One region of the Brevibacillus sp. AG genome, then DNA from elsewhere that is predicted to be linked to it. Evidence: riboswitches for the same ligand, from Rfam matches in the RefSeq annotation. Region 1 holds a riboswitch; each other region holds the start of a gene.
What was found. A riboswitch is a leader RNA that binds a small molecule or an ion and turns the genes downstream of it on or off. The one in region 1 is predicted to bind cobalamin.
Positions count from the first base shown of each region.

Region 2: linked by a shared signal. The riboswitch ahead of cobO (cob(I)yrinic acid a,c-diamide adenosyltransferase) and the one ahead of POF51_RS16855 (energy-coupling factor ABC transporter permease) in region 1 are both predicted to bind cobalamin.
Region 3: linked by a shared signal. The riboswitch ahead of POF51_RS26915 (ABC transporter substrate-binding protein) and the one ahead of POF51_RS16855 (energy-coupling factor ABC transporter permease) in region 1 are both predicted to bind cobalamin.
Region 4: linked by a shared signal. The riboswitch ahead of nrdI (class Ib ribonucleoside-diphosphate reductase assembly flavoprotein NrdI) and the one ahead of POF51_RS16855 (energy-coupling factor ABC transporter permease) in region 1 are both predicted to bind cobalamin.

Region 1 covers NZ_JAQMYO010000006.1:123,109-128,967, forward strand. The annotation lists gene POF51_RS16850 (quinone-dependent dihydroorotate dehydrogenase) at 96-1,187, shown strand; cobalamin riboswitch at 1,321-1,514, shown strand; gene POF51_RS16855 (energy-coupling factor ABC transporter permease) at 1,659-2,423, shown strand; gene POF51_RS16860 (energy-coupling factor ABC transporter substrate-binding protein) at 2,420-2,704, shown strand; gene cbiQ (cobalt ECF transporter T component CbiQ) at 2,701-3,492, shown strand; gene POF51_RS16870 (energy-coupling factor ABC transporter ATP-binding protein) at 3,495-4,343, shown strand; gene POF51_RS16875 (hypothetical protein) at 4,400-4,564, shown strand; gene POF51_RS16880 (hypothetical protein) at 4,855-5,349, shown strand; gene POF51_RS16885 (delta-aminolevulinic acid dehydratase) at 5,569-5,859, shown strand, end outside.
Region 2 covers NZ_JAQMYO010000007.1:350,775-356,633, forward strand. The annotation lists gene cbiB (adenosylcobinamide-phosphate synthase CbiB) at 1-229, opposite strand, end outside; gene POF51_RS20410 (histidine phosphatase family protein) at 226-858, opposite strand; gene cobS (adenosylcobinamide-GDP ribazoletransferase) at 855-1,595, opposite strand; gene cobU (bifunctional adenosylcobinamide kinase/adenosylcobinamide-phosphate guanylyltransferase) at 1,592-2,131, opposite strand; gene cobD (threonine-phosphate decarboxylase CobD) at 2,128-3,243, opposite strand; gene cobO (cob(I)yrinic acid a,c-diamide adenosyltransferase) at 3,240-3,788, opposite strand; cobalamin riboswitch at 3,953-4,168, opposite strand; gene POF51_RS20435 (M15 family metallopeptidase) at 4,352-5,044, shown strand; gene POF51_RS20440 (LeuA family protein) at 5,139-5,859, opposite strand, start outside.
Region 3 covers NZ_JAQMYO010000013.1:60,224-66,082, forward strand. The annotation lists gene POF51_RS26900 (ABC transporter permease) at 1-270, shown strand, start outside; gene POF51_RS26905 (alpha/beta fold hydrolase) at 329-1,105, opposite strand; gene POF51_RS26910 (M24 family metallopeptidase) at 1,224-2,318, shown strand; cobalamin riboswitch at 2,332-2,531, shown strand; gene POF51_RS26915 (ABC transporter substrate-binding protein) at 2,702-3,721, shown strand; gene POF51_RS26920 (FecCD family ABC transporter permease) at 3,746-4,804, shown strand; gene POF51_RS26925 (heme ABC transporter ATP-binding protein) at 4,801-5,616, shown strand; gene POF51_RS26930 (RidA family protein) at 5,797-5,859, shown strand, end outside.
Region 4 covers NZ_JAQMYO010000001.1:202,806-208,664, forward strand. The annotation lists gene mnmA (tRNA 2-thiouridine(34) synthase MnmA) at 1-684, shown strand, start outside; gene POF51_RS00860 (hypothetical protein) at 706-1,035, shown strand; gene POF51_RS00865 (ACT domain-containing protein) at 1,075-1,587, shown strand; gene POF51_RS00870 (alpha/beta hydrolase) at 1,619-2,440, opposite strand; cobalamin riboswitch at 2,611-2,811, shown strand; gene nrdI (class Ib ribonucleoside-diphosphate reductase assembly flavoprotein NrdI) at 2,974-3,333, shown strand; gene nrdE (class 1b ribonucleoside-diphosphate reductase subunit alpha) at 3,320-5,404, shown strand; gene nrdF (class 1b ribonucleoside-diphosphate reductase subunit beta) at 5,459-5,859, shown strand, end outside.

The DNA of each region.
Region 1 (5,859 bases):
AATATGTATCAACGTATAAAGGTTACATCCGCCCGAAAAAGTATGGTATTCTACTATGAGGTAAAAAGGTAGAAACGGAGTAAGGAGTGCAGCCGATGTATCAGCTCATAAGAAAATATCTGTTCCAGCATGATGCGGAAGAGATTCATGAAAAGACAATTGGTGCCTTAAGGCTGGTGGAGGATTCTGCTCCAGGCAAAAGCATCCTGAAGATGATCTATCAGGTAAAAGACCAGCGGTTGGAGAATAAGCTGTGGGGAATGACGTTTCCGAATCCAGTCGGACTTGCAGCCGGTTTTGATAAAAATGCGGAAGTCTATCACGCGTTGGGTGCTCTTGGTTTTGGGTTTGTGGAAATCGGGACGTTGACACCGCAGGGGCAGCCAGGCAATCCGAAGCCGCGTTTGTTCCGATTGCCGGAACATCAAGCTGTCATTAACCGGATGGGCTTCAACAATCACGGTGCGTATTTGGCTTCCCAGCATTTGGTCGATTACGCATACTCAGATGTTCCGATTGGGATTAACATTGGGAAAAACAAAGTAACGCCGAATGAAGAGGCGGCCATCGACTATAGCAAATGTATGGACATGCTCTATGCATACGGTCACTATTTCGTCATTAACATCAGCTCTCCGAATACCCCGAATCTGCGTGACTTGCAGGAGACAGAGAGCTTGCGTCATTTGGTGCGTGCAGTAAGGGAAAAGGCAACCGAAATGGAAGCACGTTCCATCAAGAAAAAGCCGATTTTGCTGAAAGTAGCACCAGACATGTCGGATGAGCACATGCGCGATGTTGTTCACGCTGCTGTTGAAGAAGGCATTGCCGGAATTATCGCTACCAATACGACACTGTCACGCGAGGCGGTTTCCGGACATCGATTTGCCGAGGAAGCGGGCGGCTTGAGCGGAAGACCTCTTACGGAGCGTTCCACTGCTTGGGTGAAGGAGATTTATCAAGAAGTAGGAGACAAGGTACCCATCATCGGTGTCGGGGGCATTTATAACGGCGAAGACGCCTACGCGAAAATCCGAGCAGGAGCCAGTCTCGTTCAGGTGTATACGGGGATGATTTATCAAGGCCCAGGTATCGCCAAGCAAATTAACAAAAAGCTACTCAAGCTCATGCAGCGCGATGGTTTTAAACATATTAGTGAAGTAATTGGCGTAGACGCAAAAGAATAGATAGAACAAGTACGCATAGGTCGATGGCTCCGTTTGTAGAGGGTCATCGGCTTATGCGTTTTTGCTTATATTCTTCCGATTTATGTAGTGATCCGTTATAATGATGTGGGACAAACATGAATTGTCTGTCAACTCTATATGATCGGCGTTAGGTGCCTTTATGTGACGCATAAAGGGTAACAGGGAATCGGGTGAAAGTCCCGAGCGGTCCCGCCACTGTAACCAGGGAGCTCTCTTTGAGAAGGAAACCACTCATTTTCGTATGGGGAAGGACAAAGAGCGCATGGATCTGGAAGCCAGGAGACCTACCTAGTAGCCACACCCAGAAAACCTTCGCGGAAAGGAGCGGTGAATACGAGGCAATGAGGCTGTATAGTCAGTCTGTTGTTTTGTGTGCACATCTCGTCCATTGATGGATGGGATTTTTTTGTTTGTAGGAAAAGAACGAAAGTCAGTGAAGGAGGAAGGAACATGAATCGATCTCGTCTCGTATCTACTTGTTTGATGATCGCGGGCTTTGTCCTGTATTTCCTGCTCAATGAACCAGAGACAGGACATGCGATGCACATCATGGAAGGGTATTTGCCATTATCCTGGGCCTTATTTTGGTGGGCTGTCTTCTTGCCATTTTTTATTCTTGGGATTCGCTCGATTAACAAGATTGTAAAAGAACATCCCGAAATGAAGCTCCTTATTGGTGTTGCAGGAGCGTTTGCATTTGTTTTATCTGCACTGAAAATCCCTTCAGTTACAGGCAGCAGCTCTCACCCGACTGGAACGGGCCTTGGCGCCATTATGTTTGGGCCTTTTGCGATGTCTGTGTTAGGGAGCATGGTGCTCTTGTTTCAAGCCTTGCTTTTGGCACATGGAGGTTTGACTACGCTAGGGGCAAATGCTGTATCCATGGCAGTAGTAGGACCACTGGTGGCATACGGAATCTATCGGGTGATCATGAAAGTGCGCGGAAGCCAGCGTCTGGCTGTTTTTGCGGCGGCTGCCTTGGCTGACCTCGCTACCTATGTGGTGACTTCGATTCAACTGGCACTCGCATTTCCAGCTGAATCTGGTGGAGTGTTGGCCTCGTTTGCCAAATTTGCAGGAATTTTTGCATTCACGCAAGTTCCGCTCGCAATCAGTGAAGGTCTGTTGACCGTTCTTGTTTGGAACTGGTTGTTATCTTACAACGCAAAAGAGCTTACACAGCTTCGTTTGCTCAAACGGGAGGAATCGCTGTGAAAAAAGGATGGAACTGGCTATTACTCTTGGGGGTAATCGTACTGGCGATTGTCCCACTGTTGCTGGTGCAGGATTCGGAATTTGGCGGCGCAGACGGCGTGGCGGAGGAAGCGATTAAGGAAATTGCTCCGAACTACGAACCGTGGTTCCAGCCGCTGATAGAACCGCCAGGGGGAGAGACGGAGAGCCTATTGTTTGCGGTGCAGGCGGCGTTGGGAGCGGGAGTGGTTGGATACGCCGTGGGCTTGTACAAAGGTCGGTTGGATAAGCGGAAAAAATGAACGGGCTGCAGCTTGATTCTCTCTCTTATCAAAACAGGCTGAAACGTCTGCCGCCAGCTCATAAGCTCTTGCTGGCGAGTGCATTGTTACTGCTCGTCTTGGTGGGACATGTATGGATGCAGATGGCCGTCGTTGTTTGGATGACGGTATGGGTAGTGGTGTATGCCCGTATACCTGTCCGTATCTATTGTGCCTTTATGATCGTGTCGCTCTCGTTTTTCGCGGCGGGGCTCCCTGCCCTATTGGTAGAAGGGGCGAAAGCAGGCGAAGTACAGGTCCAGGTCGCGGCAGCATGGGAGTTGGGGTCGTATGTGCTCTATGTGCCGACGTCATCATTCAGTAAAGTTTGGATCTTATTTTGGCGTACCATGGCGAGCTTATCTTGCTTTGCCTTCATTTTGTTTACCGTGCCGTTTGCCGAAATCTTGCAGGTGTTTCGCCGACTTCGTATGCCTGTCCTTGTGACTGATTTATTAATGATCATGTATCGGTTTATTTTTGTGTTAATAACGATTTCTCACCAGCTCTGGATTGCCCAACGTTCGCGTGGAGGTCATCGCGGCTTCCGAGCGACGCTTCGGGATGCAGGGGTTCTCGTTGCGCAATTGTTTGTCAGAGCGATGCGCAAATACGAAGCCTTGCATAAAGGAATGGCGGCTAGAGGCTTCGGGGAGAGCATGCAGGTGCTCGCGTTTCATACCCATGCTCGTTCGCGACGTTATGAATGGGAGTCAATCGCAGGCTGTATGCTGCTGGTGCTGCTTGAGTGGTGGACAGGAGGTTGGTAGTTATGACATCACGGTTGTTGGAGTTCATTGATTTGCAGTACACCTATCCAGGAGGGCGGGGACCCGTCCTGTCTGGGCTGTCCTTATGGATTCCAGAGGGGAAAAAATGTGTCCTTTTGGGACGAAACGGCTGTGGGAAGTCTACCTTGTTCTTGCATGGGAACGGGATCATCGAGCCACAGCAGGGACAGGTGCTGTGGAAGGGGAAACCGCTAGTCTACAAACGAGCCGCACTGCAAGAAATGACGCAAAAGGTAGGCTTGGTCTTTCAAGATCCCGAGCATCAGCTGATCGCAAGTACGGTCGCAGAAGATATATCCTACGGTTTATGCAATCAGAATCTGCCTACGGAAGTCATCCGGGCAAAGGTAGAAAAAGTGCTGGATGCATTCGGATTGAGAGAGCTGGCAGAAGCTCCGATTCATCATTTGAGCCTGGGACAAAAACGGCGTCTGGCACTCGCGGGGGTCATGGTCATGGAGCCAGAGCTTTTGCTGTTGGACGAGCCTACTGCGTATCTGGATCGTTATCAGACTAAAAATTTGCTGCGGGAGCTCGATGCGATTCACCGGCAAGGAACGACTGTTTTGATGGCGACACATGATATGGATATCGCGTTTGAATGGGCAGAGTGGATTTGCATCATGGATGAAGGCAGGCTTGTTTTCGCGGGAGATCCGCAGGAGGCATTGGAAAATAGAACTATGCTGGAGAGTCTTCATCTGGGTATGCCGTTGCTCGTTGATGTGTGGGAGGCACTGCCTGAGCAGTGGAAGCGTGAACTTGGCGGAAATATTCCACGCTCGGTCGACGAGCTGCGAAAAATGCTCAGTGTTCAACGGGTGTGGTGAATGGAGTGGCGGCTTTCGGGCAAGCTAACCCCAAAAAGCCATGGAGGTACGCTGGTATGGAACAAGACTCTGTCATGAGTACATCGGTCCCGAATCACCAGGAAAAAGGAATTTCACGTAAGGTGAAGGATGAACTGATGTATCAAGTATTGGAGAAAGAGATGACTACCGTCGAGCAGGAAAAGAAGATAAAAGATGATTATTTAAAGGGAAAGGCGTAAGTTCGCGCCAAGAAGCCCTTCTCGCCACAATCAAGGCGTGAAGGGCTTTTTTCATGGAATGATCCCCGTACCCACCCTCGACCCTGCCGGAATTTTCAACATGAACCCTGTTGAAGGGGGAGGTGTTCGCCTTTTGCAGACAGACTACCGACTTCCATGCCTCTTACGTATGTAAAATTTGATTCTCGAAGAAAAAGTAAGAAGATTGTGCGGATTTTGTAGGGATATGTCCATTCATCACGAATAACGTAAAGAAGGCACTTACTTACAATGGGGGAAGTGATGAGGTTGTGATTTCAACTTTGAATAAGACGCTATGCGTTCAGCAACTCGTAGAAAAATTAAGAGACAAGCAGCTTCTTCATGTACCGATCGCTGATCTTCAAGAATCCAATAAAGCATTGTATGAATACGTCAATCAGCTCAATGACTCGATTGCGATCATTCCGACCACGATTAATTCTGTCATTACCGGCGTCATCCGCTTCCAGGAAGGGTACTTTATTACCTTGGGCATGCTCATTTGGAAAGACGCTAACAAAAAAGGGGCGTTCAAAGAAGGGACATTTCTTTTTTATAAGCATGACGCTCATGATTCGATTGAGGATTGCGTCCACATTACCAATTCCATCGAAAATCACAATCTGATGGAAAGCTTGTTCTTTGCGTGCTGCGAGAGCAAGGATGGCGATTCCGTACTTTCCTATTCGCATATCGAGCATGCGATTACATACGGAGAGCTGTATCGTGACATGAAGACCAAAATCAAAAAAGGGTTTGCGTAATCGCTGCAAAACGAGAGGCGGAAAAACTTTACATGACATGTTACGAGTGATATACTGCTATAAATTTTAAAAATTTCCAATTGAAGAGGAGTTTACCTATATCATGATGATGAAGAAGTAACGTCTTGCCATCCACCAGTTGGCCCGACCCCCTCCATGTAAATGGTTTTGTCTACCCACAAATAAAAACCACTTACAACAAAATGGAGGAATATCACGATGAGTAAACCTGAAATGAATGTTGCCTTAGTAATTGGTCCGGATACGGATCTGGACAGCCAAGCAATCCGGAATACACTTGAGTATTTTGGAGCGCGAGTCTTTACGTACTGGATTGGTCGACCGAGCGATTTGATTGATGTATTGAATGGTAGCGACCTCTACCCAAATACCGACATGATTGTTCTGAATTTCCATGGGGATGAGGGAAGCCTCATCATGCCAGAGCTGGGCGAGGACGTATACGAGGAAGGAGAACCAAAGGGTGATTTTGGTCCTGACGACGTTAGA
Region 2 (5,859 bases), on a different contig from region 1:
CTCCCCACAAAAGCAGCCAAACAACAGCGTAGCTGCCGCCTACGATCACGAGCGGGAACAGGACTCCTGCCAGCTTCAAATGCGACTCCTCTTTGACGAGAGAACGTATGACCCGCTCCAATCGTGTAATCCACCAGCCCATGATGATCACTGGATGCGGCAGGCTCCGGGGGTCTCCTACAACTCGATCAATCAAGTAGGCCGCGCATAAAATCCATACTTCTGTCATGTTGTCCCTCTCTTACTCTTCGGGGGTTGTCGCATCCAGCTCTGTCCTTCCGCATCCAAGCATTCCGCTATCAGAGCCTCCCCATGCTTAATGCCATCGACCTGCCAATATCGGTCAGGATTGTTTTCGAGCCACGCGGCCTGGAACCAGCGGATCACGCCGCCATGTGTGACGATGACGACTGTATCGGATGCCTCCTCCTTGCCCGCTCTCTCCAACAAGGACCGTAGCCAACCATCCACGCGCATCCCCAGCTCTTCCAGACTCTCCCCTTGTGGAGGTCGATTTCGAAAAGGATCGTCGTACCAACCTGTAGCTCGCACAGGGTCCGTTTGCATCAGCTCATCGTAGGTCATCAGCTCCCACTCACCAAAAGACAACTCTCGCAATGCTGGCTCTGGATTAACCGATAGCCCCCAAGCAGCTGCGAGCGGTTCGGCAGTCTGGATGCATCTTAGCAGATCACTGGAATAGATCACAGCAGGTTGCCCGATGAGCACAGGTAATTCCTTTGCCAACTCACTCACGTGCAGATACCCGTGTTCATTCAAAGGAACGTCACTATGCCCCAAATATCGATGCTCACGATTGCTGTCTGTCTCCCCGTGACGTATCCAAACTAGCTTCATAACCACCAGCTCCCGACTAACACCAAGAGAACGACTGCTTCACTGCTTTCGATAACAGCCCCGTAGCAGTCTCCATTTAGTCCACCCAATTTTTTTGAAACCGAGCGTGAAAACAATAGAGCGAACAACAGTGACAGGAAAATGGCTGTGATGACCTGCAGGCCCCCAAGATACCAACCTGCGGCAAACACGATGATGTAGCTCACGATGATAGAGGAAACGGAAAGCCCAGCACTGATGCCTTTTCCGATCCCTTTATCTGCCGAAAGATACGGCCAGAGCTTAATCGACAAAAGCACATGTGTCCGCGCTGCTACTGGTGCTACGATCAAAAAGCTGCCCCATCCCGGATGTGCGAGCTCTGCGACTGCACCCGCCTTGATCAGCAACAGCATAATCGCAGCAAGAACGCCCATCGCACCTACGCGGCTGTCCTTCATAATCGAAAGGATTTGCTCTCTCGGTCTGCTGCTGCCAAGACCGTCCGCGAGATCCATCCACCCATCCATATGAAGACCACCGGTCACGTAGACCCATGCGACCAGCGTCAAAATAGCGGCGATCCATGGACTAAACAGCACCAGTCCTGCCTGATATACACCCCATAGCAATAAACCGATGACCAAACCAACTGCGGGATACCAGTTGACGCTTTTTCTCCACGCCTCCTCTGAAGGACGAAGCCACGGAACCGGTATACGCGTAAAAAACGAGATCGCGTGTAAAAATGCATTCATCCTTTGATCCTCCACGGTATCCCCGACAAAACCGCGTAGACGGCGTCCGCTTGTCGCGCACTTCTCTGGTTGACATCGCCCACCACATCCGCGAACCATCTGCCCAAACGACTCAAGGCTACACCGCCCAATCCGACCTCGCTTGTGACGGCAATGACTTTTTGCGAGGAATTGTGTACGAGAGACAGCCATGCCTCTGCCTCCTGCAGCAGGGCTTGCGTGTGTGAAGGACTTCTCCATTCAGACTCATCTACGCTCATCAATCGATTACTCACCCAGGTGGACAGACAATCGATTAAAACCACATCATACTGCTCACTGAATGCGTGGTAATCGGTTAATCGCTCTCCTACCTCCACACAGCCCCATTCCAGCGGACGACGTGCCTGATGCAGCTCGATTCTCTGCTTCATTTCATCATCCCAGGCCTTGCCTGTCGCCACGTACAGGACTCGACTGCCCAACATCATCGCAAGCTCTTCCGCGTAGCGGCTTTTTCCTGAACGGACACCGCCTGTTACCAGCACCAAGCTCATCGCTGTTCACTTCCTTCCGCATGGACCTCGCGGAGCGCTGCCAGAAGTCTTTCATTTTCCTCTCGTCCACGCACTGCGATTCTCACATCATGTGCCGTCAAACCGGGATACATCGCACAGTTGCGGATCAGAACGCCTTTTTTGCCGAGCCGTGCCTGCAATTGTTCCGCTGGCAATCCTTCTGGTGAGCGCAGCAGCAAAAAGTTTGCCTCCCCCGGCCATACCTGCCAGCCCAACTCACCGCTGATGCAATCGATCAAATACGCACGTTCTGCTTTTATGAGCCTTCTTGTCTGTTCCTCATATGCCTGCTCCTGCAAGCACAGTTCTCCAGCTAAAAGGGCCAGTGCATTCACGCTCCAGCTCACTTGCTTCTGGCGCATCCTCGCAATGACATCCGGATGCGCAATCGCATAACCCAGGCGCAATCCCGGGATCGCGTACATTTTCGTCATCGAGCGCATCAAGATCACACGGGGAAAGCGCTCGAGCTGCGTCGCCAATGTATATTGCCGATCTTCCTCCACAAAATCGAGGAAAGCCTCATCCACGATGAGCCACGTGTTGGTCTTACTCGTCCATTCCGCCATTTGGCGAAGCTCATCCGGTTGATACAGGATTCCTGTCGGATTGTTTGGCGACCCGACAAATACGAGATCAGACTGCGTAAAAAGAGTGTGCAGCTCTATAGGATCGGGCTTGTACCCGTTCGCTTCCTTCCCGAAGCAGCCAATGACACGGGCACCATACTGCTCGGAAAGTTGCGCGTATTCCGAAAAGCAAGGATATACCACACCAACCGTTTCCGGCGAAAGACCGAGAATGGCCAGTGCCATCGCCTCCGCTGCACCATTGGCAGGCAGCAACCATTCCTCCGGCACTTGCAGCCGCTTCGCCAGCGCACGCCGAAACACACGATGTCCAGGGTCTGGGTAATGCGCTACAGCAGCCAGCGAATCCAGCAGCATCTCACGAACGCTTGCTGGCATCCCCAGCGGATTAATATTGGCACTGTAATCCAGAAACTGCCCGGGCTCTCGACCAAAGCGCTGCGCTGCGGTCAGCAAGTCTCCGCCATGACCGTACGTCTCTATTACACCTGCGCTTGTCAAAACTCTACCCCCAGCACAGCTGGAATCCCTTCATCATAGTAATGCTTGATTGGCTTCATCTCTGTCACCAAATCTGCGATGTCCAAAATCTCCTTCTTTGCGGCCCGTCCCGTAATCACGAGGTGAATATGACTTGGCCTATTTTGAATCGCTTCCAACACATCGGACAATGGCAACACATCATCAATCGGGAAGCGGTCAATCGCCAATGCATTATTTAGCTCATCCAAAATGACGACATCGTACGCTCCGGAAGAAAGCTTTTCGCTCGCAAACGCCCAAGCTTCTTTCAATGCCTGACGATGCTCCTCCGGTGTCTTCGTCCATGTGAAGCCGACACCCATTTGCACAATTTCAATGCCCAATTTATCGAAAATAATCTTTTCTCCGTATGTACGCTCCGGCGACTTGATGAATTGAACCATCAGCACCTTTTTCCCGCGCCCTGTCGCCCGCACAGCCAACCCGACTGCTGCTGTCGTTTTTCCTTTGCCGTCTCCTGTGTAAACGAGGGTCAATCCTCGCTTCTTATCGTTTTTCTCCATCGTGACCACCTCAAAAAGTGACGTATTTTACTCCGCTGTTTCCTCCAAATACTTTCCGAAGCATAAAAAAAGCGCTCTGTTTCCCCCAGTACGTAAGGAAAAACAAAGCGCGGATAGCTGAAAAGCAACAATCCTCACCTCTTCCTTTGACCCGAAGGAAATCAGTGTAAACATAAAAACAGGCAGGTCTCCTGGCTCGAGGATTATCGCTTTTCTTCTCCTTCCCGCTCCCGGATGGGCAGTGGATGGCATGGTGCCTTGAAGAACAGCTACTCTCTTACAGTGGCGGGACCGCGTTGGCTTTTCACCAAACTTCCCTTTTAACCTTGCTCCTGCGAATCGGTTTCGCAAAAACAAGGACCTGTTTCTCTTCCATATGTAAATGTCGTTCGTTCCGTTGACAAGCACTTGCTTTAATAATAGCAAAAGCTACCGAGGATTCAAGCAAAAGCTGCCGATTCGTCGCTGGTGACTATTAGCAGAAAATTTAAGATAATGACCGTTTACATGCCTGATGTTTTTCGTTACCCTATTGGCAAAACAATCGAAAGTGGTGTGCAGTCATGCTATTTCCTCCGATTCCAAAAATACCAGACATGGTCCTGCCCAGCCCACTGCCGATCAAGGAATGCGGCGAACCGATGATTCCCCTCTCTTCCCTTTCAGCTCAAATCACAGTCTATCCAGCCTACTACCACGAGGGCTATGCCGGAACACAGCCAGAAGCCTTTTTGCGAGAAGGGGCAGCACGCAAGCTCGCCATGGCAGCCTCACTACTGCCTGTTGGCTACAAGCTCGTCGTGTTGGACGGCTGGCGCTCATTTGAGGTACAGGCATCCTTGTATGATCGTTTCCGCGAAGCCTTGCTATTACAAGGCTGGCAGGAAGGACCCGCCCTCACGGAAGAATTGAGCAAATTCGTCGCTTATCCAACAACAGACCTCTCCAAACCGTCCCCTCACCTATCCGGCGGTGCAGTGGATCTGACTATCGCAGGGCCTGATGGCTGGCTGGAGATGGGGACAGACTTCGATGATTTCAGTGAACTGGCTTCCACTCGCTATTATGAAGAGTTGGCACAGTCTAAGCAAAAGGACATCGAGATTCGAGACAATCGCCGACTGCTCTATCATTTGATGACGGCTGCCGGATTCGTCAACTATCCGAAAGAATGGTGGCATTTCGAATACGGAACGCGCACTTGGGGACAAAAAACGCAGCAAGAGCCGATCTATGGCGGGGTTTTGTCGATGTAACCACAAATAATCAAGCAAGGCATGAGCCCGGTCGATACCGTACTCATGCCCAGATGGCCGCCCACTCTTCAAACTCAACAAATTCCTGTACCTCTTAGGTCACTGGTATTTCAGAAGATGCTGCTGAAACCAAAAGGCTTTTGTTGTATTCAGGTGACAATACAATATTTGTATAAGTTCCGTGCCCTGACACATAGTGATAGGAATGCTCGACGCCTGCTGGGATAAAAATAGCTGCTGGACTCTCAACAGTCTTCTCTTCTTCACCGAGTTGAACATGACACACCAGACCAGTGCCATCAGATGCATCTCCCCAAAAGAGGAAGGCACTGTCACAATGATGCGCATGTCTGTCTACATGTTTTTCAGGAATACCGGACAAATCGCATAATCCAAATATCCTTTGGATCACATAGAATGAGGCTCGCTCATCAACACGCGAATCCATCATAACCCAGCGTATCCCTGGACCGTCACGATGATACTGTAGCTCTGAAGCACCTTTTGGAAACGGCTTTCCTACCTGTAAAGAAACAGGCAGCTTTGGGCTTCCTATTGGAGGACGCTTTTCTTCGAGAAGCCGTGTTCTTCCAATTGTTTCGGGAGGAAATGGCTCATACGCTTTGGAATTCCTCTTTACGGCTTGGACATGGTAAGCCGATGTATGCGTAAAAGCATTTTGCCCAGCGATTGGGCGCAGTTCGTCCGGTCTATACCCTGTCGTTAGACGTATCGCTTGTACAAGCTCGGGAATTCTATCCAAAGAATAACGATGATCATTTCGAAGCTTTTGCAACGCAACAGTAAGCTGGATC
Region 3 (5,859 bases), on a different contig from region 1:
TTGCCAAACAGCCTCGCACCAATCATTGTGACCGGGACGATGGGGATCGCAACAGCGATTATCGAAGCAGCTGCACTTGGCTTTCTTGGACTGGGAGCACAAGCGCCAGAACCGGAGTGGGGAAAAATGCTTGCTGATTCACGTCAGTACATTCAGAAAGCACCATGGACTGTTATTTTTCCGGGGCTCTCTATCATGCTGACAGTTCTCGGCTTTAACTTAATCGGGGACGGCTTGCGCGATGCACTCGACCCGCGTATGAAGAGCTAGTCAAAACGCAAAAAGACAGAAGGGGCTGGAGGTACCCGTCCTTCTGTCTTTTCTTTTTTTATCCTTCTTCCATGAAGGTGCGGCACAACTGATTGAAAGCAGGAGCAGCTTTCGTGATGACTTGATGCTTCACGTTAGGGATCATTTCGAGTTTTGCTTTTGGCAATTTCATGGTAAGCATCTGCGCATAATGGTGCATCCGTTGATCTTGTTTGCCATAAGCAAGTAAAATCGGAAGCTGGATGTTGCCCAGACGCTCCGTACAGTGATAACGATGTCCGGCAGCGTAAAGGTATTTCAGGCTAGTGGGATCTGTTTTGGAGGCCTGTACCGTCCATTTTTCACGCATTTCTAGGTCAGCGACATGTGAGGAAGCAATCGAACGGGCAAGAAGAGGGACTCCGTGAAGCATCGACATTGCCTGTGCCATCCAAAATCGTCCATGTAAATACAGGTCATTCACTTCGGAAAAGCCGCTCACGAGTATGGCGCCTTTTACAGCATCCGAATAGCGAAGACAATATTCAAGGGCGATAGAAACACCTTGGGAGTACCCCAAAATAAAGGGACGTTCAATGCCGAGTGACCGGACAAGCTTATGGAGCTGTTCTGCCAGTTCTCCAATGGAAAAAGGCGTCTCCGTCGGTGAACTGTCGCCATGTCCGGGCAAATCAGGGACAATGATCTGATATGTATCTGCGAGCGTTTGCTGATAAACAAAATTGATAGAGCCGATGCATGGCGCATGGATACACAATAACGGCTGGCCTTTTCCCGATATGTGAAAAGCAAACTGCTTGCCATCCTGATGGACGAGTATTTGTTCCATTTTCATTTTCACCCCACCCTTAGGTTGTCCGATATGAAGTAGATTTTTCATTTGAACTCTTCTTTTTTTGATGGGGAAGTGGTATTCTCGCAATAGAATAATTGGTGAAAGCAGGGTGAAGAAGTTGTTTCAAGAGCGCATTTCGAAGCTCCACACGTTTTTGACAGAGCAAGAGCTGAACGCGGTGTTGATTACCTCCCCTAAGCACGTTTACTATTTGACCGGATTTTTTACAGACCCGCATGAACGTTTTATGGGTCTCGTTATTCCTGCTGAGGGAAAACCTTCTTTGATTGTACCTGCTCTTGATCGTGAGGCAGCCGCAGAGGCTTCGTTCGTTCAAGATATCCATACACATACGGATATCCAAAACCCCTATGAAATCCTCAAGCAAGTGTTGCCAGCGAACTTGACGAAGCTCGGTATTGAAAAAAGTCATATGACTGTCGAGCGTTATGAAGCACTTGGACAGGTTGTTCTGGCGTCGAGCTATGTGGATGTAGAAGAGCCACTGCGTGAAATGCGTTTGATCAAATCGGCGGATGAAGTGGAGCGTTTGAAGCACGCTGTTCAGTTGGTCGAGGATTCCTTGCGGGAGACCCTGAAAAAAGTCAAGACAGGCATGACCGAGACAGAAATCGTAGCTGAGCTGGAATTCCAGATGAAGCGCTTGGGTGCCGAAGGTCCGTCCTTTACGTCCATGGTATTGGCAGGGGAGAAGTCGGCACTGCCACACGGGAAACCAGGAACGCGCCAGGTGCAAGAAGGCGACTTGCTTTTGTTTGATATCGGGGTAGCAGCCAACGGATATGTATCCGATATTACTCGTACCTTTGCTGTAGGCGAGATCAGTGCTCAGCTTCAAGAAATTTACGAGACAGTATTGGCTGCCAACGAAGCGGCCATTGCTGAGATTCGTCCGGGTGTGACTTTTGCGCATTTGGATAAAACCGCTCGCGATGTCATCACCGCAAAAGGCTACGGAGAATACTTCATGCACCGTCTTGGGCATGGACTTGGGATGGATGTACATGAATATCCATCTGTTCACAGCCAGAACCAAGAAGTGCTTCGTCCAGGGATGGTCTTTACGATCGAGCCAGGCATCTATCTGCCAGGTGTAGGCGGAGTGCGGATTGAAGACGATGTATTGGTTACGGAAACGGGCGTTGAAATTCTCACGCAGTTCCCGAAAAAACTGACTTCTATCAATGAATGAATAAATCGTAAAAATTGAATACGTATCGAATGGTGCTAGATGGCATATGCCGTCAGCTTAAAAGGGAAGTCCGGTGAGAAACCGGCGCGGTCCCGCCACTGTAACGAGGAGCAACTAGCGAATAGCCACTGTTTTTTGCGAGACAAAAAATGGGAAGGTAGCTGGGTGTGTTGATTCGTAAGCCAGGAGACCTGCCATGCGATCATATACAATCGACCCACGAGGATGGGGCAGATGTGGAAACAGTCTATGAAATGGCGCCTTTGTGCCTGCTTATAGCTATATCTACGTTTGTCATGCACCTCCCGATTGAAATGGGGGGTGCTTTTTTTGTGGAGGATTTCGTTCAACTCATCATATACATACAGAAAAGGGGATTACAGATGTTTAAGACAAACAAACCACATACAGTAATGAAAGGACTAGCTTTCGGTATCATGACAGCTGCCATGCTTTTGGTTTCGGCATGCGGCTCCACTTCGACAACACAGGCTCCAGCCAAAACCGAACAAACGGCTGCACCAGCAGCAGAGAGCAAGCCTGTAACACTAACCAATAATGGCATCGAAATGACCTATCCAACAGCACCTGAGCGTGCAGTGACTTTGAACCAACACGTTACCGAAATCATGCTGGCATTGGGCCTGGCTGATAAAATGGTCGGAACTGCATACCTAGACGATGAAATCCTTCCAGAGTTAAAAGCAGATTACGACAAGATTCCGGTACTGTCTGACAAGTATCCTACGAAAGAAGTGCTGCTGGCAGCGAACCCAGACTTCGTGTACGCCGGATGGAAAAGCGGCTTCGGCGAAAAGGGTGTAGGATCGATGCAGGATTTGGAAAAGGTCGGCATCAAATCGTATCTGCAAGCGTCTTCTAGCATGCCTGGCCCGACAATCGACGATGTGTTTGCAGACATTACGAATATTGGACGCATTTTCCGTGTGGAAGACAAAGCCAATGATTTGATTAATAAAATGAAGAGTGAATTGGATCAAACGATTAGTAAAATTGGCAAGGTGGACGAGCCACTTAAAGTGTTCGTGTACGACAACGGAGAAGATAAACCATTCACAGCAGCCAACAACTACATGACTTCCTTAATCAAGACTGCTGGCGGTAAGAACATTTTTGATGACATTCAAAAGGGTTGGGCAGAGGTCAGTTGGGAACAAGTAGTGAGTCGCAATCCTGACGTGATTATTATCGTAGACTACGGTGATAGAACCGTTGAGCAAAAACGCAATTTCCTTTTGACCAAAAAAGAACTGGCGGATATCCCGGCGATTAAAAATCAGCGACTAATGGTACTGCCATTGTCTGCGGCTTCTGAAGGCGTTCGAGCACCGATTGCGCTAAAAATTTTGGCGGAAGGACTCTACCCGGATAAATTCAAATAGAGTATACCCCTTTTAAGGGAGGGAATGGCACTGCAACAGATCAAGTTACCTTATATCATCATTACTCTACTGGTCGGACTCTTCCTCTCGATTACGTTCGCAGTTACCTTGGGATCAGTGGAAATTAAGCCGACAACAGTATGGAAAATCGCCTTATCAAAAATTCCGATGTTGACCCAATGGATTGAGGTGGATTGGTCCAAAGGGGAGCAAACGATTATTTGGGATATTCGCTTTCCACGTGTACTTTTGGGGGCGATCGTCGGAGCAGGTCTGTCTGTAGTGGGAGTAGCGATCCAGTCGTTGGTTCGCAACTCCCTGGCTGACCCGTATGTGTTAGGTGTATCTTCAGGTGCTTCGGTTGGAGCTACCTCGGTCATTATATTCGGAGCATTCAGCATGTATGGGCAGTATGCGCTATCCTTTGGCGCTTTTACAGGCTCCCTTGTGTCAATCATTCTCATTTTTACGCTATCCCGTATCGGAGGACAAAACTCGACGGTACGCCTGCTCATGGCTGGAATTGCGATATCTGCAATCTTGTCTGCCATTACCAGTCTCCTTGTCTTTTCAGCGCCGAATGAGCATGGAATTGGGACGGTCCTGTTTTGGTTAAGTGGAAGTCTGGCTGGCGGGAAATGGGAGTACCTGACGATCCCTACATTGATTGTCGTCATCTGTCTCATCGTCTTAATGGCCCAATACCGCTCGTTGAATGCGATGCTGATGGGCGAGGAGTCAGCGGGGACATTGGGGGTTAATACGGTACAATTCCGCAAGCTTCTCCTGGTGATCACGGCACTTCTCACGGGGGTAATCGTGTCCATCGCGGGATCAATCGGTTTTGTCGGATTAATGATGCCCCACATCGTCCGTGTGATGGTCGGATCAGATCACAGACGTGTTCTTCCTGTCAGCGCTTTATTTGGCGCGATATTTCTAATCTGGGTTGATGTAGTCGCCAGGCTCGCATTTGCACCGGAAGAGCTGCCAATTGGTATTTTGACAGCGCTGTGTGGAGGTCCATTCTTTATCTGGTTGATGTTGCGGAGTTCTTATTCCTTTGGAGGTAGCGGACGATGAATTTGTTGGTGGAGAATATATCGGTCGAACTGGAGAAAAAGGGAATCCTTCGCAACGTCAGTCTGGAGGTGCGCTCTGGAGAGTTTGTGGGGTTGATCGGGCCGAATGGTAGTGGGAAGTCCACATTGCTAAAAAGCATTTATCGCGTATTGAAGCCGCGTTCGGGATGGATCTCGCTTGATGGCGACGACGTGTATAAGTTAACCTCACGTCAAAACGCTCAGCGAATGGCGGCAGTACGGCAGGAGTCCTCTGTTGAATTCGATTTTTCGGTAACCGAAATCGTGAATATGGGACGTGCTCCGCATAAACGGCTGTTTCAGTCCGATAACGCAGAAGACGCTCGAATTTGTGAAGATGCGCTACAGCGGGTAGGGATGCATACATATGCCGATCGCAGCTTTTTCAGTTTATCGGGTGGGGAGAAGCAGCGGGTGCTGATTGCCAGAGCGTTGGTGCAGCAAGCTGAGTTTCTTGTCCTTGATGAACCGACGAATCATTTGGATGTTCGATACCAATTGCAGGTCATGGATCTGGTCAAAACGCTGGGAATTACGGTCTTGTCTTCATTGCATGATCTCAATATCGCAGCGATGTACTGTGATCGTCTGTACGTGATCTGTGAGGGGGAAATCGTTACATCAGGGACGCCAGAGGAAGTCTTGACACCCCAGCTGATTCGGGATGTTTTCGGCGTAGAGACAGAAGTGACGACCCATCCCATTACAGGCAAAAAACATGTGTATTTCTACTCGGAAGCGATCTGTGTGAAACCATCTATCCAGAAGGTAATGAGTGGAGCCAACGGATAGGGGCGGAGTTGAGTTTCTGTGATTTTCATAAGGGGATGCCTAGTCGGCGTCCTTTTTTGTTAAGGCTACAGTATATGGATTTGAAATAATTTTTTTATCATACAAAAAATTGTTGAAGAAGAATTTACAGAATAGTATGGTTAAAGAAAGGGATGAAATTGATGACGAGGTGATGTCCTTATGTCCAAAGTAGAGGAGCGTTTAAAAGAGTTAGGGTATGAGTTGCCTACAGTTCCTCCAACC
Region 4 (5,859 bases), on a different contig from region 1:
GGCGCTGACAACAACAAGGATCAGACTTACTTCTTGAATGTATTGGGCCAAGAACAGCTTTCCAAAACGATGTTCCCGATTGGTCATCTCCCGAAACCTCAAGTAAGGGAGATCGCAGAGAAAGCAGGACTCTATACAGCGAAAAAGAAGGATAGTACAGGGATCTGCTTTATTGGAGAGCGCAACTTCCGTGAGTTCCTGCAAAACTATTTGCCTGCCAAACCAGGAAATATCGAGACCGTAGAAGGAGCAATCATCGGCACGCACGACGGACTGATGTACTATACATTGGGTCAACGACAAGGCTTAGGAATAGGTGGAGGTCATGGCACGAGCGGACAGCCTTGGTTTGTTGTAGACAAAGATCTGGAGCGTAATGTCCTGATCGTAGGTGAAGGCTCTGATCATATTCGTCTGTACTCGAAGAGCCTCTTGGCAACCAACGTTAGCTGGGTGAGTGATAAGAAGCCTTCCGAAACGTTTACTTGTACAGCGAAATTCCGTTATCGCCAGCCAGATCAGGGAGTAACTATTCACCTGCTGGAGGACGGAAACGTGGAGGTCATTTTTGACCAGCCGCAAAAGGCGGTAACACCTGGTCAGGCTGTCGTCTTCTACGATGGGGAAGTGTGCTTGGGTGGCGGTACGATTGACAAGGTACGCTTAGTTGATAAAGAGAACTAAGATAGACGGGGGAAGCACTCGGTGGATGCTACGAAAAAATCAAAAGTGATTATCGTTTCGTTTTTGGCGGGAGCGGTTCTCTTGGCGATCATCTCTTATTTCGGGATGGCCTCCATGGGTAAAGAGCATATGGCGACGATCCAAAACGTCATCAAGGAGAACGGCGGGGTTGTAGTTGCGGGTGGAGTGACAGCGGTTCCGAAGGAGGAAAGTCCTTTTACCAATAGCGGAAAAGGCAATACCATCTACCGAATCTACTATACGAAAGATGGACAAACGTTGACGGCTTGGTATCGTGCTGATAACGAATCCTCCATCAAGAAAGAGCCGGAAGCTTGGATTCTGCCGTGAAAACAAGGATAAACCTGACTGGGAGAGTGAAGGCAACACATGACCCAATATGCTGGACTGCGTGAACTAGCTGAACTGATTCAAAGACTCGAGCCAGAGTTAGCGAGTGCACAATTAAGTATTCTTGCTCATGAAAATAAAGAGGAAATCGCAACGCAGTTAGTGGAAGGACTCGGGACGAAGGTTCCTGTCCAACATAGCTCCGGCGAATATGCGAATCATTTGGCGGTGTTGCGGGTAGGAGCGAATAAGTACACCTTGGCGCAAGATTGGAGAGAAGTGTACATCAGTGAAATCAATTACTGTGCGTGTCGCATACCTCCAGGGGCCCATGGATTGTTGGTTCGCCATATCGATTATCCAGGTGTGATTTATGATGTCTCACGAAAACTGGCCGAACATCAAATCAATGTTTCCAAGTTGAATGTATCGCGTGAGCAAAAAGGGAAGAATGCCCTGCTTATCTCTGTGACCGATGAAGAGATTACACCGACGATTGTATCTGCCATCGAAGAGCTGCCCCAAATCACCAAAGTGTTATCTCTACAGTAAGCGAATCATGATAAACAAAAACTGCCCGTTTTTAGCGGGCAGTTTTTTTCGTAGCGAATTTGAGTCCTTGGCTAATTAAGACTGGCAAGACGGACGAATGATTTTCGTCAGCAAATTCTTTAAAGGATGCCTTGATCTGACCTTTGCCCATGGAGGACAATCGTTCGATCATCGCCAGAGATTTTTCTTTGACCAAGAATCGCCCATCGTTTTCCAACTCCCCGATGGTGAGGAGTGCATGGACGTCGAGGTCATCTGTCAGCAGGCTCGGTAATTGACTCTCCTTCGCAAGCAGTACGCTCTCATTCCAATGGATCGAAGGACTGCCAGCTATATAACGCTGAAAAGCGTGTGGTCTCGACAAAAGTACATGCAAGACAAACAAGCCACCTAACGAATGTCCAAAAATCGCTTGTTGCGTCCGATCGATGGGGAAGTCGTTTTCGATACTCGGCTTGAGCTCCTCCTCTAAAAAGGTGAGGAACTGCTCTGCTCCCCCCATCTGAGGCCAGTCTGCTCCTTGTGGGTTGCCAGGAAGCTCTGAGACGGGAACTTCATACGTGTAATCAAAGAAACGGGCAGGGTGGTACGGACCGTCCGTTGGATACCCAATCCCGACGATGATAGCAGGATACACGCCAGTTCGTTCAGGGCCACGTGATTGTATCCGTATCGCTTCGGTCATGGTTGCAAAAACAGAGTTGCCATCTAGCAAATATATGACGGGAAAGCCTGATTCCGGAGGGGGATCGGCAGGTATACTTACGAAAATGTGATAGTCACGCTCTTGATAAGTCATGATTTTACTGTAAGAACGAGGAATGACGACAGGTTGATAGTCGGTGCTTTTCATGAGGGCTACTCTCCAATCTATCCAAGGCTAACCAACGCACACAAAATCTATTATATGAACGATAACCAGAGATTGGCAATAGCCGAAAAAGGAGAATAGTTAGTTTTCGAAAAGAGCGCATACTGAGCTTGACTCCTACGATATATTGAGGTAAAGTAAGTTTTACCAACTACATATTGATGCGGTGAGGTGTTTACCAGCCAGATTTGGTAGACTTAATAGGGAAGTCGGTGAGAATCCGACGCGGTCCCGCCACTGTAATGAGAGAGTTCCATTTGGGGAAAGAATGCCACTGATCTTGAGGGATCGGGAAGGTGAAAATGGAGCGATGATCCTAAAGCCAGGAGACCTGCCTAACCGCTTGCACTGTTTAACCTACGGGAGATAGGGAAGTGTTCGAGCGCGCAATTCGTATTGGCGAATTGCTGATGGAAGTCATCACGCGCATTCGGCATGTAAACGTCGGATGCGCTTTTACTTTGGCTAAATAACATACATACAGAGTAAAAATAGCAGGGGATAGGATGAGGGACATGCTAATCGCTTATGATTCAAAAACAGGAAACGTCCGAAGATTCGTCAACAAAATTAATTTGCCACATGTGGAAATTAGTCAAGATATGGTGTTGGACGAGCCATTCATTTTGATAACATACACGACGGGATTCGGACAAGTGCCGGAGAAGGTGGCGACGTTCCTGAAGCGAAATCATGTCCATCTGCGGGGAGTATCCGCCAGCGGTAACCGCAACTGGGGAACCAGCTTTGCCAAAAGCGCGGATACGATCGCGAGCCAATATGGCGTTCCGGTGATTTCTAAATTTGAACTGTCCGGTACCGGCCGTGACGTGGAACAATTTACGAGTGGGGTGGCAGCAATTGCGGCATATTGAATTGAACAACGAACTGATGCAGCGTGGCAATGACGGATTTTATCAACTGGAAAAGGATCGGGAAGCGGTTGCGGTCTTCATGGAAGAAGTGCAGTCCAATACGATGACTTTTGGCAGTGTCAAAGAGCGCATGGACTATTTGATCGAGAATGACTTCTATGAAAACGTCTATGAAACATACACTGTTGAGCAGGTCGATGAAGTTTACCGTTTGGCCTATGACGCTGATTTTCAATTTGCTTCGTACATGGCTATCTCCAAATTTTATAAAGATTACGCTTTGAAAACGAACGATAAATCGATGTATTTGGAGCAGTATCCAGACCGGGTGGCCGTTGTGGCACTGTCCCTTGGACAAGGTGACTTTGAGCTCGCCAAGCGTTTGACAGTATCCATGATGGATCAACGCTTGCAACCAGCGACACCAACCTTCCTGAATGCAGGCAAAAGCCGCCGTGGAGAAATGGTCTCCTGCTTCTTGCTCGAAATGGATGATTCACTGAACTCCATCAACTTTATTTTGGGAACTTGTATGCAGCTATCCAAAATTGGCGGCGGTGTGGCCGTGAACTTGTCCAAGCTCCGCGGACGAGGAGAGCCGATCAAAGGCGTCGAGGGCGCAGCAAAAGGTGTTATGCCCGTTCTCAAGCTGTTGGAAGATGCGTTTTCCTACGCAGATCAAATGGGGCAACGTAAAGGCTCGGGTGCAGCGTACTACAACATCTTCGGTTGGGATATCAACGAGTTTCTCGATTGCAAAAAGATCAATGCCGATGAAAAAGCACGCATCAAAACATTGTCCATCGGCCTGATCGTACCAAACGTGTTCTACAAGCTGGCTGAGGAAAACAAGCCATTGAATGTGTTTGCTCCGTACTCCGTGTACAAAGAATACGGTGTGCATCTGGATGATATGGACCTCGATGACATGTACGAGGAGCTCTTGGCAAACGATCGCATCAAGAAAAAGACCGTGATGAGCGCACGCGAGATGTTGACCAAAATCGCGATGATTCAAATGGAATCGGGCTATCCGTACATCATGAACAAAACGAATGCGAACAACAACCATGCACTGAAAGATCTTGGTTCGGTGAAAATGTCCAACCTGTGCACGGAAATCTTCCAGTTGCAGGAGACTTCGACGATCACCAATTACGGCGAGATGGATATCATCCGTCGCGATATTAGCTGCAATCTAGCATCGCTCAATATCGTCAACGTGATGGAACGCAAAATGATCCGTGAATCCGTCCACGAAGGAATCGAAGCCATTACAGCCGTGAGTGACATGACGCGTGTAGAAAACGCTCCAGGCGTTCAAAAGGCAAACAGTGAGCTGCACTCAGTAGGTCTCGGTGCGATGAACCTGAACGGTTATCTGGCAAAGAACAGAATCGCTTACGAAAGTGAAGAAGCCAAGGATTTCGCTCGTACGTTTTTCATGATGATGAACTTCTACTCCTTGGAAAAAAGCATGGAAATTGCCAAGGAAACAGGCAAGACCTTCTTGGGCTTTGAACAATCGGAATATGCAAAAGGCACTTATTTTAACAAGTATTTGACGAACGATTACAGCCCGCGGACGGAAAAAGCAAAGCTTCTCTTTGAAGGAATGCACATTCCGACGTCAGAGGATTGGGCGGAACTACAGCAAAAGGTGCAAAAGTATGGCGTTTACCATGCGTACCGTTTGGCAATTGCACCGACACAGAGTATTTCCTACATTCAGAATGCGACTTCTAGCGTGATGCCAATCGTTGAGCACATCGAAACGAGAACGTATGCCAACTCTACGACGTATTACCCGATGCCGTACTTGTCGCAGGAAAACTATTTTTACTACAAATCGGCGTATGTGATCGATCAATTCAAAGTGATTGATCTGATTGCCGAAATTCAAGAGCACATTGACCAAGGAATTTCGACTGTGCTGCACGTGAACAGCAATATTTCAACCAGAGAACTGGCTCGCTATTACATTTACGCAGCGAAAAAAGGTCTGAAGTCACTCTACTATACGCGTACGAAGCATTTGACTGTAGAAGAGTGCATTAGCTGCGCGATTTAGTGAACGAGCTTCACAAAAGGAAAAGCATCAGCAAAAAGAGAAGAGGAACGCCATATGAAAGCAGTCAATTGGAACAGGCCGGACGACGATTTTACGATGACGTTTTGGAATCAGAACATCATGCAGTTCTGGACGGATGATGAGATCCCACTGTCAGATGACAAGATGTCCTGGATGGAGCTCAGTGCGACTGAACGGGACACGTATAAAAAAGTATTGGGGGGTCTCACCTTGCTGGATACGGTCCAGGGTGGAGTAGGGATGCCGAAGATCATGGAGCATGTCGATGGACTGCAAAGAAAAGCGGTTCTCGCCTTCATGGGCATGATGGAGCAAATCCATGCCAAATCGTACAGCAGTATTTTTACAACGCTGGCATCGACAGAAGAGATTGACGGTATTTTTTCGTGGGTGGAAAACAACCCGCATCTGCAAAAGAAAGCGGCCCTCATCTC